3 regions of the Melaminivora jejuensis genome follow, and region 2 is predicted to be linked to each of the others. Evidence: predicted binding sites of a transcription regulator. Region 2 holds the regulator's gene; each other region holds the start of a gene.
The links. Region 2 encodes sigma-54, which starts transcription at its own class of promoters, with help from an activator protein. Its sites were predicted from a motif close to TGGCANGNAANCTGCTTT; they were not measured.

Region 1 (6,072 bases), 260 kb from region 2:
GCCACTCGCATCGGCAGTGGCACAACCGCTCCAGCAACAACGGCCCGGCGCATCACTGCGCCGGGCCGATGCACCTTGCCGGCAGCCAGCGACCGGCGCCAGGTTCACTGCTGCTCGCGGCGCTCCTCCAGATAGGTGCGGATGGCCCAGACGGCCTCCTGGCTCAACGTGCCCTCAAAGGGCGGCATATAGACGCGCCCGTCGCGCGTGCGGCCCCGGCGCACGGTGCCAGCGTAGTAGTCGTCCATTTCCTGGAAACAAACCTTTTTCTTGGCAGCGTCGGCGTAGCCGGAGCATTCCTCGTCGAACTTGCGCAAATCCGGCGCAATGCCGCCCGACACTGCCTCCAGGCCGTGGCAGCGCGCGCAGTTTTGGTTGTAGGCCGAGCTGCCGATGCGCAGCGCCTCCTTGTGCCCCTCGCCGCTGCTGTAGGGGTTGGCCTCCAGCCACTTGGCGCCGAGCTGGGGCAGCGAGGACGTGTCAACAGCCTGGGGCACGACATCACCGTGCGCCAGCGCCGCCGTACTCAGGCAGGCGGCAGCGGCGCACAGCAGCAAGCTGCGTGCAAGGCGAGGCGGAAAGAATCGGGGCATGGGCGTCTCCTGGATCAGTGTTTGAAAGGGGATGGCCTTGCCAAGCAATATGCGGGCCACTCCCGCAGGCCAGCGCCGCGCGCCGGCTGTCCAGTGCCCGCCAGATACACCGCAGGTGTTGCACGCTGGAGCACTTTGTCGCCTGCGAGACAGTCGGCGCGTTTCTTGCTACAAAACCGCACATGCCCGCGCCGCAGCAGCGGCACAAGACCACAAGCCAAAGCCTTGGCAACAGGAGACGACATGCACAACCACCCTCTGGAGCGCTCCGATGGCCCGCCGCAGGACAGCCCCCTGATCGACAAGGCGCATTCGCGCTCACAGTCCTATGGCGTCACGCTGGACGAAAAGCCCGACTACACGCGCGTCAGCCGGGGCGAGCTGAGTGCTGCGCTGGAAGAAAACCGCTTCCTGTTCCAGCACGCCGTGCCCATCATGGAGACGCTGTACGAGCAGATCGCCAACACCCACAGCATGGTCGTGCTGACCTCGGCGCAGGGCCTGGTGCTGCACTCCAAGGGCGACAGCGACTTCCTGGAAAAAGCCTCCAGCGTGGCGCTGCTGCCGGGCATCGACTGGTCTGAGCAGACGCGCGGCACCAATGCCATCGGCACCGCCCTGACCGAGCAGGAGGCCATCACGGTACACGGCGCGCAGCACTACATGCAGGCCAACCAGAGCCTGACGTGCTCATGCGCGCCGATCTTTGCCCCACAAGGCCAGCTCATCGGCGCACTGGATGTCAGCGGCGACCACCGCAGCTACCACCAGCACACGCTGGCGCTGGTGCGCATGTCGGCGCAGATGATCGAAAACCAGATGTTCGCCGCCAGCTTTCCCAAGGCCGTGCGGCTGCACTTCCACTCGCGCCCGGAGTTCCTGGGCACGCTGGTCGAGGGCATCGCCGTGTTCACGCCCGAGGGGCGCTTCATCTCGGCCAACCGCAGCGCGCAATTCCAGTTCGGGCTGTCGGTCAACGCGCTGCAGGCGCACACCTTTTCCTCGCTGTTCGACCTGCCCATGTCGGCGCTGTTCGAGCTGTTCGCCGGCCCCAGCCCGGCGCCGCGCCAGTTGTGCCTGCACAACGGCGTGAATGTGTGGTGCCGCACCGAGATCCGCCCCGCCGGGCCGTGGGCGGCGCCGCTGGTCGCGCCCATCGCCAGCAGCGCCGAGGCCGCCCCGCCGGCACCGCCGCGTACCGCCCCGCCAGCGCGCCGGCCCCATCTGTCGTCGCTGCAGTACCTGGATACGGGCGACGAGCAACTCGCCGGCGTCATCGCCAAGCTGCGCAAGGTGATCGACCGCGACATCCCGGTCATGATCCTGGGCGAGACCGGCACCGGCAAGGACTTGCTGGCGCAGGCCTTCCACCACGATTCGGCGCGCGCGCGCCAGCCCTTCGTCGCCGTCAACTGCGCCTCCATCCCCGACACGCTGATCGAGGCCGAGCTGTTCGGCTACGAGGAAGGCGCCTTCACCGGCGCGCGCAAAAAGGGCGCCATGGGCAAGATCCAGCAGGCCCACGGCGGCACGCTGTTTCTCGACGAGATCGGCGACATGCCGCGCCACCTGCAGGCGCGGCTGCTGCGCGTGCTGCAGGAGCGGCGCATCAGCCCGCTGGGCGCAGGCAAGGAGATCGAGGTCGATGTCAAGGTCATCAGCGCCACGCACAAGAACCTCAAGGAGCTGATCGCCCGGGGCGAATTCCGCGAAGACCTGTACTACCGCCTCAACGGCCTGGTAGTGCGCCTGCCGGCGCTGCGCGAGCGCAGCGACTTCGAGGCCGTGGCACGCAAGGTGCTGAAAACCCTGTGCGAGAACTGCACCAGGGTGCGCATCGACCCCGGCGTCATGGAACTGCTGTCGCACTACCACTGGCCGGGCAACGTGCGCCAGTTGCACAACCTGCTGCGCACTGCCTGCGCCATGGTCGATGAGGACTGCACCATCCGCATGGAGCACCTGCCCGACGACTTCTTCGACGAGCTGCGCCCGCCCCAGGCGCCGTCGCCCACCGTGCGCCTGGCGCTGGGGACGACCGACGCTGCCCTGGTGCCAGCCGTGGGCACCCCGCCCACCAGCGCCTGGCCCGATGACCCTGCCGAGGACGGCCAGAGCCTGCAGGACGTGACGCTGCAGGCCATGGCACAGATGTTGCGCCAGCACCGGGGCAACGTCTCGGCGGCAGCCAAGGCGCTGGGGGTGTCGCGCAACACCATCTATCGCAAGAAAAACCTGCTGCCGCCCGACCTGCTCGACTGACCCGGCCGATCCGCCCGGGCCACCCCACCCGGAAAGGATTTGCCATGCAAGACACCCGCTACGACCGTCTCTCCGTTGTGCTGCACTGGCTGATGGCCGCGCTGCTGCTGGCCCAGCTCGCCCTGGGCATCTGGATGACCGGCCTGCCCAAGGACGGCAGCGGCGTGCGCGCCTGGTGGTTCAACCAGCACAAGTCGCTGGGCATGGTGCTGGGCCTGCTGGTGCTGCTGCGCCTGGCCTGGGCGCTGCTGCGCCCGCGCGTGCCGCCCCTGGCTCAGGGCGCAGCGCGCCAGCGCTTGGCCAGCGGCGCGCACCGGCTGCTGTACGCACTGATGCTGCTGGTGCCACTGGCGGGCTTTCTGGGCTCGGTCTTCTCGGGCTACCCGATCCGCTTCTACGGCCTGCTCTTGCCGCAGTGGAGCGGGCGCTGGGATGCTGCCAAAGCGCTGATGGCCGGCGTGCATCACTGGTCGGCCTGGGCGCTGCTGGCGCTGGCCGTGCTGCACGTGGCGGCCACCGCGCACCATCAGCTCGTGCTGCGCGACGGCGCATTGCGGCGGATGCGCTGAAGGCCGCAGGGCCGGGGCGCGGCGGCTGCTCCGGAACTGAGCAATCCGCGCCCGCCCGGGCGCTCCACATTTGAACGCCTGGCCCACGGCCCGGCGGGCCAGCGCCGCTGCGGCCACGCCAATCCCCCGCCAGGCCAGCAGCAACAGCGCCAGGACGCCAGCGGCACCGGTGGCACGCCTCTTGCTCAGGACAGGCCGGGCACCCCGTCCGATACAACACAAGGAGCACCTCATCATGACCCCTGATTCCACACGCCCCATGCGCCTGGGCCTGAGCGCATTGTTCGTCGCCCTGTCCGCCGCTTTCGCACTGCCGGCACAGGCCGCCAACGTCAAGCCGGTGAGCTGGGAGGACATCGCCAACGACCACAAGACCACCGGCGACGTGCTCAGCTACGGACTGGGCCTGACGGCGCAGCGCTACAGCCCGGCCAAGGCGCTCAATACCGCCAACGTCGCCGGCCTGGTGCCCGTGTGGAGCTACTCCTTCGGTGGCGAGAAGCAGCGCGGCCAGGAGGCCCAGGCGCTGATCCACGACGGCGTGATGTACGTGACCGCCTCGTACTCGCGCTTCGTGGCGCTGGACGCGCGCAGCGGCAAGCGCCTGTGGACGTATGAGCACCGCCTGCCCGAGGACATCCGCCCGTGCTGCGACGTGGTCAACCGCGGCCCCGCCATCTACGGCGACAAGGTCTATTTCGGCACACTGGACGCGCGCATCGTGGCGCTGGATCGCAACACCGGCAAGGTGGTCTGGAACGAGAAGTTCGGCGACCACAAGGTCGGCTACACCATGACCGGCGCGCCCTTCATCATCAAGGATCAAAAGACCGGCAAGGTGCTGCTGGTGCATGGCTCCTCGGGCGACGAGTTCGGCGTGGTCGGCTGGCTGTACGCGCGCGACCCGGAGACCGGCAAGGAAGTGTGGGCGCGCCCCATGGTGGAGGGCCACGTGGGCCGCCTCAACGGCCAACCCAGCACGCCCACGGGCGACCCGAAGGCCCCGAGCTGGCCCGACGACCCGAACAGCCCCACCGGCAAGGTCGAGGCCTGGAGCCAGGGCGGCGGCGCGCCGTGGCAGACGCCCTCCTTCGACATCGAGACCAACACCATCGTCGTGGGCACCGGCAACCCGGCGCCCTGGAACACCTGGAAGCGCACCGCCAAGGGCGACGATCCGCGCAACTGGCCCAGCCTGTACACCTCGGGCCAGGCCTACGTCGATCCGACCACGGGCGACCTCAAGGGCTTTTTCTCGCACACGCCCAACGACGCCTGGGATTTCTCCGGCAACAACTCGGTGCTGCTGTTCGACTACAAAGATCCCAAGAGCGGCAAGACCATCAAGGCCTCGGCGCACGCCGACCGCAATGGCTTCTTCTTCCTGACCGACCGCGAAAAGCTTGCCAAGGCGGACGGTGGCCATCCCTGGAAGCAAAACGCCATCATCGGCGCCTATCCGTTCGTTGATGGCATCACTTGGGCCAAGGGCTTCGACCTCAAGACCGGCCTGCCCATCGAGAACAACAACCGCCCGCCCGAGCCCAAGCCCGGCGAGGAAAAGGGCGAGAGCATCTTCGTCTCGCCCCCGTTCCTGGGCGGCACCAACTGGATGCCCATGAGCTACAGCCCCGACTCGGGCCTGTTCTACATCCCGGCCAACCACTGGGCCATGGACTACTGGTCCGAGCAGATCACCTACAAGCCCGGCGCGGCCTACCTGGGCCAGGGCTTCCGCATCAAGAAACTCTATGACGACCACGTCGGCACCCTGCGCGCCATCAACCCGCAGACCGGCAAGATCGTCTGGGAGCACAAGGAGGAGTTCCCGCTGTGGGCCGGCACGCTGACCACCGCCGGCGGCCTGCTCATCACCGGCACCTCCGACGGTTTCGTCAAGGCCTTCGACAACAAGAGCGGCAAGGAACTGTGGAAATTCCAGACCGGCTCGGGCGTGGTCTCGGTGCCCGTGACCTGGGAGATGGACGGCGAGCAGTACCTGGCCATCCAGTCCGGCTACGGCGGCGCCGTGCCGCTGTGGGGCGGCGACATGGCCGAGCTGACCAAGCAGGTCTCGCAAGGCGGCTCGATGTGGGTCTTCAAACTGCCCAAGGCGCAGAAAGTCGCGGGCAAGTAAGCCCCGACCCCGGACTTCGACCCGCCCTCTCCCGCCTGCGCGGGAGAGGGCACCCCTGCCAGCCCCACCCTGGAGCCACCCATGAATCCCCTCACCCGCCTGGCCCTGGCCAGCGCCGCCTGTCTGGCATGGGCTGGCAGCGTCCATGCCCAGCCCACAGACGCCGCACCGCCCGCCGAAACCGCAGCCGCCGGACAGCCCCTGGTGGTCAACGGCTGCCCGATCTGGCCCTACACCCGCTGCCCCGGCGCCGACCTGCGCCACGCCAGCTTGGTCGGCAAGAACCTGGCCGGCGCCGATCTGCGCGGGGCCAATCTGACGCGCGCCGACCTGCGCGGCGCCAACCTGTCGGCAGCCAACCTGGACGGCGCCGACCTGACCGGCGCGCGCCTGACCAAGGCCTCGGCGGCCAACACCGATTTCAGGAACGCCCGCTTCATCGGCACCGACCTGGAGGCCACGCGGCTGATGCGCTCGGATTTTTCCGGCGCCGAATTTCGCGGCGCCAACC
Region 2 (6,072 bases):
ATCCGCTGGGCGACCTGGCCCGGGCGCGCGCCAATGCCGCGCCGGCGCCGGCCCCTGCGTCCAGCAGCGATCCGTTCGACTATTTCGTGCAGGCCGGTGCGTTCCGCACCCAGCAGGACGCCGACGCGCAGCGCGCCAAGCTGGCCATGCTGGGCTGGGAAGCGCGCGTGAGCGAGCGCGAGCAAAGCGGGCGCACGGTGTTTCGCGTGCGCATCGGGCCGTTCGGCAAGCGCGACGATGCCGAGGGACTGAAGCAAAAGCTCGATGGCGCCGGTGTCGATTCGGCCCTGGTGCGCGTGCCGCGCTGAGTGCGCCGCGCCAGTCGCAGCGGACGCACGCTGGAACCTTTCGCCCTGCCGGGCAGTCCATCCTCACCTTTGAATCCCCTTGAATCCATCGGAGGCAGCCGCCCATGAATCGCCGTGAGTTTTCCTCGTCCACCGCTTCGGTGCTCGCCCTGTCCGCCCTGGGACTGCCGCTGGTCATGCCCACGACAGCCCAGGCACAGCAGCAGTTCAAGGAGGGCAAGGAATATGTGCGCCTGTCCAAGGCCGCGCCTGTCGAGGCGCCGGCCGACAGGATCGAGGTCATCGAGTTCTTCTGGTACAGCTGCCCGCACTGCAATACCTTCGAGCCCACCTTCGAAGCCTGGAAGAAGAATGCGCCGCAGAACCTGGCCATCCGCCGCGTGCCGGTGGCCTTCAACGCCAGCTTCGTGCCGCAGCAAAAGCTCTACTACGCGCTGGAGGGCATGGGCAAGCTGCCCGAGCTGCACACCAAGGTCTTTCGCGCCGTCCACGTCGAGCGCCTGCCGCTGAACAAGGACGAGCTGATCTACGAATGGATCGCCAAGCAGGGCGTGGATGCCAAGAAGTTCAAGGAGGTCTATACCTCGTTCACCGTGGCCAACCAGATCCGCAAGGCCACCCAGCTGCAGAACGACTACCAGGTCGAGGGCGTGCCCTCCATGGGCGTGGCCGGGCGCTACTACACCGACGGCACCATGGCCGGCAACATGGACAACGTGCTGCGCGTGGTCGAGCACCTGGTCGGCCAGGCGCGGAAAAAGACATGAGCCACCTCGTCTGGACGGCGGATCTGAACACCGGCATTGCCGAGATCGACCGCCAGCACCAGCGCATCGTCGAGTACATCAATGCGCTGTATGACCAGAAGGACAACCCCGATCGCAGTGTCCTGGCAGCCATCATCCACAACGTGGTGGACTACACCGAGTCGCACTTCGCTTTCGAGGAAGCATTGCTGGAGCAGTCGGGCTACGAGTTCCTGGACTTGCACAAGAAAGTCCATGCGCTGTTCATCCGGCGTGTGTCCCTGATCAAGGGCCGCTTCGATGGCGGCGAGGATGTGGCCGGCGAGTTGCACGACATCCTGTCGCGCTGGCTGTTCAGCCACATCCGTGCCGAAGACCACAACTACAAGGAGCGCGTCAAGGGCTATCTGGCCGGACGCGGCGCGGATGCAGCAGCGGCGCAGACCAAGGCCCAGGCCCTGCAGGCCAGCGATTACGAGCGGTTGCTGCCCGAGTTGAATCAGCGGATGCAGAAAAAAGGCTGGCTGGCACGGCTTTTCTCGCGCTGAGCCGGCTCGCAAAGGGCGCGCCGACGTGCATCGCTACAATCCTTGCAAGAAACGTGCCCCATGCAGATCCGCTCCCTTCACCCCTTCGCCCTGTCCTTGCTTGCCGCCGCGCTGCTGGCTGCGGCACCGCTGGCCAACGCCGAGAAGGCCGACCGCAGCAAGCCCATGAACATCGAGGCCGATGCGCTGCGCCACGACGAGCTGCAGCAAGTCACCGTGTTCACCGGCCACGTGGTCATGACCAAGGGCTCCATCGTGCTGCGCGGCGCGCGCCTGGAAGTGCGCCAGGATGCCAATGGCTACCAAAGCGGCGTCATCACGGCAGATGGCAACCAGCGCGCCTTCTTCCGGCAAAAGCGCGACACCGCCCCGGGGGCGCCCGATGAATACGTCGAGGGCGAGGCCGAGCGCATCGAGTACGACGGGCGTGCCGACGTGGTGCGCCTGATCCGCCGGGGCGAGCTGCGCCGCTACCGCGCCGCCGCCCTCAGCGACGAGCTGACCGGCGCGCGCATCGTCTACAACAACGCCACCGACGTGTTCACCGTCGAGGGCGGAGCGCCGACCGGCAAGGGCAGCAGCGGCGGCACACCGGGCGGGCGCGTGCGCGCCGTGCTGGCGCCGCGCGAGACGGCGCCGGCCAGCCCCGCCCCGGCACCCGCCGCCACACCCGCCCTGCGCCCCAGCCCCGAGCTGGGCGCCGGCAAGCCGTGAGCATGGCGCAGCCGGCGGCAGCGCCCCCGGTCGGCAGTGGCGCCGACGCGGCCAGTTGCCTGCAGGCCCACCACCTGCGCAAGAGCTACGGCGGCCGGCAGGTGGTCAAGGATGTGTCGCTGTCCGTGCAAAAGGGCGAGGTGGTCGGCCTGCTCGGCCCCAATGGCGCCGGCAAGACCACGTCGTTCTACATGATCGTCGGCCTGGTGCGCTGCGATGGCGGCCAGATCGGCATCGACGGCCACGACGTGACCGACATGCCCATCCACCGGCGCTCGCGCCTGGGCCTGTCGTATCTGCCGCAGGAAGCGTCCATCTTCCGCAAGCTCAGCGTGCAGGACAACGTGCGCGCCGTGCTGGAGCTGCAAAAGGACGAGCAGGGCCGGCCCCTGCCACGCGCCGAGATCGAGCAGCGCCTGACCAGCCTGCTGCAGGAGCTGCGCGTGGAGCACCTGCGCGAGTCGCCCGCGCCGGCCCTGTCGGGCGGCGAGCGCCGGCGCGTGGAGATTGCCCGGGCGCTGGCCACCCAGCCGCGCTTCATCCTGCTGGACGAGCCCTTTGCCGGTATCGACCCGATCGCTGTGATCGAGATCCAGCGCATCATCGGTTTTCTGAAGGCGCGCGGCATCGGCGTGCTCATCACCGATCACAACGTGCGCGAGACGCTGGGCATCTGCGACCACGCCTTCATCATCAGCGAGGGCAGCGTGCTGGCACGCGGCACACCCTCCGAGATCGTGGACAACGCCGAAGTGCGCCGGGTATACCTGGGCGAGCACTTTCGCATGTGAGCATGACCTTGCGCCACGCCATGACTGCTGTGCGCCTTGCCCTGCTGCCGATCGTGCCGCTCGCGCCCTGCGGCGGCCTTGCGCGATGAGCCGCCCGGCGCTGTCGCTGCGCGTCTCCCAGCAACTGGCGCTCACGCCGCAGCTGCAGCAGTCCATCCGGCTGCTGCAGCTGTCCACCCTGGAGCTGGCGCAGGAGGTCGAGCAGATGCTGGCCGACAACCCCTTCCTGGAGCACGACGACGAGGCCGAGGCGACTGCCCCGCCCGGGCCAGTTGCCGAGCCCCTGGCTGCGTCCCAGCACGGCAGCGCCGAGGATGGCGCCGACGCCGCCGATGCGCCAAGCACGCCCGAGACCGCCGAGCTGCCCGATGCCCCCGAGCGCCTGGAGTGGGAGGGCGAGGGCGCCGGCGAGAGTGACTGGGGCTTGGACGGCCCGGGCCGCAGCGGCGCCAGCGATGCCGAAGGCGAGTTCGACGCCCTGGAGTTGGCCAGCAGCCACGAATCCCTGGCCGAGCACCTGAGCCGCCAGGCGCTGGCGCTGCACCTGTCGCCCGAGGACGCGGCGGCGCTGGCGCTGCTGATCGGCTCGCTCGATGACGACGGCTATCTGCCGGACTCGCTGCCCGAGCTGGCCGACAGCCTGCTGGCGGGCGACCCCGACCCCGAGCGGCGCGAGGACGTGCTGCACCGCCTGACCGTTGCCCTGGGCTTGCTGCAGAGCCTGGAGCCCGCCGGCGTGGGCGCACGCGACCTGGCCGAGTGCCTGACGCTGCAACTGCGCGAGCGCGAGCGCGAGGGCAGCGCCGAGCCGGCACTGGTGCGCGTGGCCCTGGCCGTGTGCCGCCAGCCGCTGGAGTGGCTGGCGCGGCGCGACGTGCGCCGCCTGGCGCATACCTGCGCGGCCAGCGACGAGCAGACGCGCACCGCCATCGCCCTGATCGCCACCCTGGAGCCGCACCCGGGCCGGCGCTTTGCCGACGTGCGCCGCCTGGTGGTCGTGCCCGACGTGATCGTGCGGCGCAGCGGCAGTGGCACGCAGCAGCGCTTTGCCGTGCAGCTCAACCCCGAGGTCATGCCGCGCCTGCGCGTACACGAGCTGTATGCCGGCGCGCTGCGTGGCCACCGGGGCAGCGAGGGCCATGCCCAGCTGCAGGCGCGGCTGCAGGAGGCGCGCTGGTTCATCAAGAACGTGCAGCAGCGCTTTGACACCATCCTGCGCGTGTCCGACGCCATCGTGCAGCGGCAGAAGAATTTCTTCGTGCATGGCGAGCTGGCCATGCGCCCGCTGGTGCTGCGCGACATCGCCGAAGAGCTGGGCCTGCACGAGTCCACCATCTCGCGCGTGACCACCGCCAAGTACATGGCCACGCCGCAGGGCACCTACGAGCTGAAGTATTTCTTCGGCTCCGGCCTGGGCACGGAGACCGGCGGCAACGCATCGAGCACGGCGGTGCGGGCGCTGATCCGCCAGTTCGTTGCCGCCGAAGACCCGGCCAAGCCCCTGTCGGACAGCAAGATCGCCGATTTGCTCAAGGAGCAGGGCATCGAGTGCGCCCGCCGCACGGTGGCCAAATACCGCGAGGCGCTGAAGATCCCGACAGCCAGCCTGCGCAAGACTCTTTGAACTTTTTTTTCCATGGCCCGCATCGTCTTTGACATCCCCGCGCACTTCGGCTTTGCCACCGAGGTGCAGGTCTATATCAGCCACGTCAACCAGGGCGGGCATCTGGACAACGCCCAGCTGCTCAGCCTGGTGTCGGAGGCGCGCGTGCGCTTTTTCCACGCCCTGGGCTGGCGCGAAGGCCACGTCGGCGGCGCCGCCATCGTGGTCGGCGACATGCTGGCGCAGTACAAGTCCGAGGCCTTCCACGGCGAGACGCTGCGGGTGCAGATGACGCCCGCAGAGTTCAACCGCTACGGCTTCGACCTGGTGTTTTGCATGACCGAAACCGTCAGCGGACGCGAGGTCGCCCGGGGCAAGACCGGCATCGTCTTCATCGACCGCGAGTCGCGCCGGGTCACGCCAATTGCGGCAGACGTGCTGGCGCGGCTGCAGCAATGCTCCCAGCCACAGGTGCCGACCGACCCGCCTCCTGCGGCAGCCTGAACTGGCCGACCACCTGCGTCAGCTCCTGCGCCTGCTGGCGCAGGGACTGGGCGGCGGCGCTGGCCTGCTCGACCAGGGCGGCGTTTTGCTGAGTCGCCTGATCCATCTGCGTGACGGCGCTGCCGACCTCGGCAATGCCCCGGCTTTGCTCCTGGCTGGCGCTGCTGATTTCGGTGACGATGGTGCTGACGCGGGCGATGCTTTGCTCGACCTCCTGCATGGTCTGGCCGGCGTTGTGCACCAGGCGGCTGCCGGCGTCCACCTGCTGCACTGAGGCATCGATCAGGCCCTTGATCTCCCGGGCAGCGGTGGCGGCGCGCTGCGCCAGCGTGCGCACCTCGCCGGCCACCACGGCAAAGCCCCGGCCCTGCTCGCCGGCGCGCGCGGCCTCCACGGCCGCGTTGAGCGCCAGGATGTTGGTCTGGAAGGCAATGCCGTCGATGACCTGGATGATGTCCACGATGCGCCGCGAGGCGCTCTCGATGCCCTCCATGGTCTGCACCACCTGGCGCACCACGCCTGCGCCCTCGCCGGCGACCTGCGAGGCGCTGCCGGCCAGCTCGTGCGCCTGGCGCGCATGGGCGGCGTTCTGTTGCACCGTGGCCGTGAGCTGCTCCATGGCAGCGGCAGTCTCCTGCAGCGAGCCGGCCTGGGCCTCGGTGCGGCCCGACAAGTCCTGGTTGCCGCTGGCGATCTCGCTGGCCGCCACCTGCACCGAGTCCGCCGCCAGGCGGATGCGCAGCAGCACCTGGGCGATCTTGTCGGCAAAGGCATTGAAGGCCTGGCCGATCTGCGCCAGCTCGGGCGGGCCGTCGGTTGCCATGCGCCGCGTCAGGTCGCCCTCGCCCGAGGCGATGT
Region 3 (6,072 bases), 270 kb from region 2:
CCCGCGGATGGACAGCTGCAAGTCCTGCGCGTAGTTCTGGCGGTTTTGCAGCAGCAGGCCGGGCGTGCCGGCCAGGGCCTCGGACAGGTTGACCTGCCACTGGCGATCCTGCAGGCGCTCGCCATCGAGCACCGTGACCGAAGCCGGCGTGTGCTCGGCAGACGACTGCAGCAAGGTGCTGCGGATGGTGATGTCGGGCAGCGTGCCGGTCGCCGCTGCTGCCGGTGCGGAGCTGGACTGCGCCAGCGCTGCCTGGGCCAGCAGCAGTGCGGCGGCCAATGCGCTGGCCTTGAGCGGCCAGCCAGCCACGGGGCAGGGCGGTTGGGTGTGCATGGGCATCCTTTGCAAGCGATGAGAGGCGGACAGGGCAGACGGAAAAAGCCGGGCCTCAGCCGCCTGTGCTGAGTGCCCGGCCCTGGCGATCCGGCCCCGAAGCAGGGCCGGATGCGCCCGCTCCAGCCTCAGAAGAAGCCCAGTGCCTGGGGGTTGTAGCTCACCAGCAGGTTCTTGGTCTGCTGGTAGTTGGACAGCGCCAGCTTGTGCGTCTCGCGGCCAATGCCCGACTTCTTGTAGCCGCCAAAAGCAGCGTGCGCCGGGTACAGGTGATAGCAGTTGGTCCAGACCCGGCCTGCCTGGATGGCGCGGCCCATGTGGTAGGCGATGTTGCCGTTGCGGCTCCACACACCGGCGCCCAGGCCGTACTCGGTGTCGTTGGCGATGCGCACGGCGTCCTGCACGTCCTTGAAGGTGGTCACCGAGGCCACAGGGCCGAAGATTTCCTCCTGGAACACGCGCATATGGTTCTGGCCGTACAGCAACGTCGGCTTGATGAAGAAGCCGTCGTTGATCTCGCCGCCGGCGCGCAGGCGCTCGCCGCCGGTCAGGCACTTGGCACCCTCGCCCCGGCCAATGTCGATGTAGCCCAGGATGCGGTCGAGCTGCTGCTGCGACACCTGCGCGCCGACCATGGTGCTCCTGTCCAGCGGGTGGCCCTGCTTCATGGCCTCGACGCGGGCCACGGCGCGCTCCATGAAGCGCTCGTAAATCGATTCCTGCACCAGGATGCGCGAGGGGCAGGTGCAGACCTCGCCCTGGTTGAGCGCAAACATGGCAAAGCCTTCCAGCGCCTTGTCCAGGTATTCATCGTCGGCGTCGAGCACGTCGGCAAAGAAAATGTTGGGGCTCTTGCCGCCCAGCTCCACCGTGGAGGGGATCAGGTTGTCGGCGGCGGCGTGCAGGATGCGCTGGCCCACAGGGGTGGAGCCGGTGAAGGCGATTTTTGCGATGCGTTTGCTCGTCGCCAGGGCTTCGCCGGCTTCCCTGCCGTAGCCGTTGACGATGTTGACCACGCCCGGGGGCAGCAGGTCGGCGATCAGCTCCATCAGCACCATGATCGACGCCGGCGTCTGCTCGGCGGGCTTCATGACCACCGAGCAGCCTGCCGCCAGGGCGGGCGCCAGCTTCCAGCAGGCCATCAGGATGGGAAAGTTCCACGGGATGATCTGGCCGACCACGCCCATGGGCTCGTTGAAATGGTAGGCCACGGTGTTGGCGTCGATCTCGGAGATCGTGCCCTCCTGGCCCCGGATGCAGCCGGCAAAGTAGCGGAAGTGGTCGATGCCCAGCGGCAGGTCGGCGGCCATGGTCTCGCGCAGCGGCTTGCCATTGTCGATGGTCTCGGCAATGGCCAGCAGCTCCAGGTTCTGCTCCATGCGGTCGGCGATCTTGAGCAGGATGCCCGAGCGCTCGGCCACCGAGGTCTTGCCCCATTTTTCCTGGGCGGCGTGGGCGGCGTCGAGCGCCCGGTTCACGTCGGTGGCGTCGGATTGCGCCACCTTGCAAAACGGCTTGCCGGTGATGGGCGAGACGTTGTCGAAATAGCGTCCGGCGGCGGGAGCGACCCACTTGCCGCCGATGAAGTTGTCGTATTGCTGGCGATAGGGATAGGCGATTTCGAGGTTGAAACGCTTGAGTTCGAACATGTCCATGGTGGTCTCCTGGGTGTGGATCGGCGGGTGAGGGCCGGTGCATGAAAAAACCGGCTTGCCCTGTCCATACAAAGTTCGTGCCAGCCTGGGCCTGGGCCTGCCTGGCACTGGGCAGGCCGGGTGCGGACTGGGCGGCCAGGGGTTGCGCCGCCGCTGGCGCAACCGGCGCTGCTCCAAATTGCGCCACTGTGGCCGGCTTTGGAGCAGCGCCCGTGTGTCAGAGCGTGTTTACGATCCCCGCGCGGCGCCGCGCAACTGTCCCGGCGAGTGCCCCGTCCAGCCGCGAAACGCCCGGATGAAGCTTTTTTCGCTGGCAAAGCCCACGGCCTGCGCCACCTGCTTGATGGGGCGTTCGCTGCGCTGCAGCAGCTCGATGGCGCGTGCGCAGCGCACCTCGTCCTTGAGCTGCTGCAGCGTTGCGCCCTCGGCAGCGAGCTGGCGGTGCAGCGTGCGCGGCGACAGGTGCAGCGCCTCGGCCACGCTGGGGCCGCTGTGCGCCGCCTCGGGCGCCAGCGCCAGCCACTGGCGCACGCGCTGCACCAGCAGCCGGTCGCGCCGGTACTGGCGCACCGTGAGCGGCAAGGCGCGCTGCAGCATCTGGTTCATGGCCGCCTCGTCGCGCACCAGGGGCCATTGCAGGCACTGCGCGTCGAGCTGCACGGCGGCGGCATCGGCGCCAAAGCCGATGGCCCCGTCGAACAGCACGCCGTAGGCCGGCGCGTGCACCGGCGCGGCAAACGGGAACTGCGCGCCCAGCACCGGCAATCGCGAGTCCACCAGCCAGCTCGCCAGGCCCAGCACGTTGCGCAGCACCGACACCAGGCAGAACTCGCGCAGCGGCCCCAGGTCGCAGCGCTCCTCGATGGCCAGCTGCGCCTGGCCGCCGGGCTGCTGCGTCAGGCGCAGCTCGATGGCCTGCGTCAGCAGCGCGTGATGGCGGCACCAGCGCGCCAGCGCCAGGCCCAGCGTGGGCGCCGACAGCGAGGCGCGCGCCAACATGCCGTAGCTGCCCCAGGGCAGGCGGCGCTCGAACCAGCCCAGGGCCTCGTCGTCGAGCTCGCGCATGGCGCCCTCGCACAGCACTTCCATCTGCCAGGCGGTGATGCGGGCGTCGGTGCGGGCCAGTTGCGCTGGCGCAATATGTGCCCGCGCCAGCACCTCGGCGGCATCCATGCCGCGCCGTGCATAAGCCAGCACCACCGCCTGCACAAAAGCCATGGGCGTTGCTGCCACAGTGCCCTGGCGCAGTGCCAGAGGGCTGCGGCTGGATTGCGGGGGCAGGGCAGGGGTGAACATGATGTGGCCATTATTGCAACCTCGCTGGCCCCATCTGGGCGGGGCGGCGGCGTATGCTGCACCCCGGGGCAGGCCGCGCACCGGCCTGTCATATTTTCTGGAGACAGCCGACATGACGGACACGACGGAGCTCAACGCCCCAGCCACCCCCGCATCCCCGGCCCCGAGCCACGCCCGGGGCCGCCTGGACACGCCGCTGATCGAGCAGACCATTGGCGACTTCTTTGCCGACATGGCGCGGCAGCAGGGCAGCCGCGACGCCCTGGTCAGCCGCCACCAGGGCCTGCGCTACAGCTACGCCGAGCTGCAGCGCGAGGCGCGCCGCCTGGCCAGTGCGCTGCTCGGCCTGGGCCTGCAACAGGGCGACCGCGTCAGCATCTGGTCGCACAACAACGCCGAGTGGGTCTTGATGCAATTGGCCACGGCGCAAGTCGGCCTGATCCTGGTCAACATCAACCCGGCGTATCGCGTGGCCGAGGTCGAATACGCGCTGAACAAAGTCGGCTGCAAGGCGCTGGTGAGCATGGCGCAGTTCAAGACCAGCGACTATCTGGCCATGCTGCGCGAGCTGGCGCCCGAGCTGGGCCGCTGCGCCCCCGGCCTGCTGGCCGCCCGGCGCCTGCCCGAGCTGCGCGCCGTGGTCTGGATCGACGTGGCCGGCCAAGGCGACGAGCAGCCCGGGATGCTGCGCTTTTCCGAACTGCTGCAGCGCGGTGACCCGCAGGATGCGCGCATCGATGCGGTGGCCGCGCAGCTCAAGAACACCGACCCGATCAACATCCAGTTCACCAGCGGCACCACGGGCTTTCCCAAGGGCGCGACGCTCACCCACCGCAACATCCTGAACAACGGCTTTTTCATCGGCGAGTGCATGAAGCTCACGCCCGAGGATCGGCTGTGCATCCCCGTGCCGCTGTACCACTGCTTCGGCATGGTGCTGGGCAATCTGGCGTGCTTCACGCACGGCGCGACCGTGGTCTATCCCAACGACGGGTTTGATGCGCTCACGGTGCTGGAGACCGTGCAGGCCGAGCGCTGCACCGGCTTGCACGGCGTGCCGACCATGTTCATCGCCGAGCTGGATCACCCGCGCTTTGCCGAGTTCGACCTGTCCACGCTGCGCACCGGCATCATGGCCGGATCGCCCTGCCCGACCGAGGTCATGAAGCGCGTGGTCAGCGAGATGCACCTGTCGCAGATCACCATCGCCTACGGCATGACCGAGACCAGCCCGGTGAGCTGCCAAAGCAGCACCGACACGCCCCTGGAAAAGCGCGTGTCCACCGTGGGCACGGTGCAGCCGCACCTGGAGATCAAGATCATCGAGCCGGAGAGCGGCGCCATCGTGCCGCGTGGCACCAGCGGCGAGCTGTGTACGCGCGGCTACTCGGTCATGCACGGCTACTGGGGCGATGCGGAAAAGACGCGCGAGGCCATCGATGGCGAGGGTTTCATGCACACCGGCGACCTGGCCACCATGGATGAGGAGGGCTACGTCAACATCGTGGGCCGCATCAAGGACATGGTGATCCGTGGCGGCGAGAACCTGTATCCGCGCGAGATTGAGGAATTTTTGTACCGCCACCCGCTGGTGCAGGACGTGCAGGTGGTCGGCGTGCCCGATGCGCGCCTGGGCGAGGAGCTGTGCGCCTGGATCATCGCCAAGCCCGGCGCTGCCCCCAGCGAAGCCGACATCCGCGAGTTCTGCAAGGGCCAGATCGCGCACTACAAGGTGCCGCGCTACATCCGCTTCGTGCAGGAATTTCCCATGACCGTGACCGGCAAGATCCAGAAATTCAAGATTCGCGATGTGATGAAAGACGAGCTGGGGCTGCAAGAGGCGCACACCGCGTGACCGCCAGCCCGCTCGTCTCTTTGCTCCCTCTGCCGCGCCCCTCTACTCAGCGACTGAAATCCCATGATCCTCGACACCCAACTCAACCCACGCTCTGCCGACTTCCAGGCCAATGCCGCTGCCATGCGCCAGCTGGTCGATGACCTGCGCGCCCAGCTCGAACGTGTCGCCCAGGGCGGCGGCGAGGCCGCCCGCGCCAAGCACCTGGCGCGCGGCAAGCTGCTGCCGCGCGACCGGGTTCTGAACCTGCTCGACCCGGGCACGCCATTTCTGGAAATCGCCCCGCTGGCCGCGCTCAACATGTACGAGGGCGCCGCGCCCGGCGCCGGCATGATCGCCGGCATCGGCCGCGTGGCCGGCACCGATTGCCTGATCGTGTGCAACGACGCCACCGTCAAGGGCGGAACGTACTACCCCATGACGGTGAAAAAGCACCTGCGCGCGCAGGAGATCGCGCAGCAGAACTGCCTGCCGTGCATCTATCTGGTGGACTCGGGCGGGGCCAACCTGCCGAATCAGGACGAGGTTTTCCCCGATCGTGAGCACTTTGGCCGCATCTTCTACAATCAGGCCAACATGAGCGCCCAGGGCATCGCGCAGATCGCCGTGGTCATGGGCAGTTGCACGGCGGGCGGCGCCTACGTGCCGGCCATGAGCGACGAGACCATCATCGTCAAGGATCAGGGCACCATCTTTCTGGGCGGCCCGCCGCTGGTCAAGGCCGCCACGGGCGAGGTCGTGAGCGCGGAAGACCTGGGCGGCGGCGACGTGCACACCCGCCTGTCGGGCGTGGCCGACCACCTGGCACACAATGACATGCACGCCCTGGCGCTGGCCCGGGCGGCGGTCAAGAATTTGAACCGAAATCGGCCTCAAGCCCTTGAGGGGCCAGCGCCGGCAGCTCCCAAATTTGCAGCGGAGGAACTCTACGGC

Region 1: IDM45_RS11260 (methanol/ethanol family PQQ-dependent dehydrogenase) is a predicted target of sigma-54. The motif match lies at 3,595-3,612, and genes of this name have one in related genera.
Region 3: exaC (acetaldehyde dehydrogenase ExaC) is a predicted target of sigma-54. The motif match lies at 2,054-2,071, and genes of this name have one in related genera.

The regions. Positions count from the first base shown of each region.
Region 1 is NZ_JACWIJ010000002.1:2,380,874-2,386,945, forward strand. Features, by position in the region: gene pedF (cytochrome c-550 PedF) at 105-593, opposite strand; gene IDM45_RS11250 (sigma-54-dependent Fis family transcriptional regulator) at 837-2,855, shown strand; gene IDM45_RS11255 (cytochrome b) at 2,900-3,424, shown strand; gene IDM45_RS11260 (methanol/ethanol family PQQ-dependent dehydrogenase) at 3,660-5,561, shown strand; gene IDM45_RS11265 (pentapeptide repeat-containing protein) at 5,643-6,072, shown strand, end outside.
Region 2 is NZ_JACWIJ010000002.1:2,638,863-2,644,934, reverse strand. Features, by position in the region: gene IDM45_RS12455 (SPOR domain-containing protein) at 1-308, shown strand, start outside; gene IDM45_RS12450 (thiol:disulfide interchange protein DsbA/DsbL) at 413-1,075, shown strand; gene IDM45_RS12445 (bacteriohemerythrin) at 1,072-1,602, shown strand; gene lptA (lipopolysaccharide transport periplasmic protein LptA) at 1,663-2,316, shown strand; gene lptB (LPS export ABC transporter ATP-binding protein) at 2,319-3,107, shown strand; gene IDM45_RS12430 (RNA polymerase factor sigma-54) at 3,193-4,731, shown strand; gene IDM45_RS12425 (acyl-CoA thioesterase) at 4,744-5,214, shown strand; gene IDM45_RS12420 (methyl-accepting chemotaxis protein) at 5,126-6,072, opposite strand, start outside.
Region 3 is NZ_JACWIJ010000002.1:2,371,686-2,377,757, reverse strand. Features, by position in the region: gene IDM45_RS11235 (TonB-dependent receptor) at 1-333, opposite strand, end outside; gene exaC (acetaldehyde dehydrogenase ExaC) at 462-1,988, opposite strand; gene IDM45_RS11225 (AraC family transcriptional regulator) at 2,217-3,284, opposite strand; gene IDM45_RS11220 (AMP-binding protein) at 3,397-5,139, shown strand; gene IDM45_RS11215 (carboxyl transferase domain-containing protein) at 5,203-6,072, shown strand, end outside.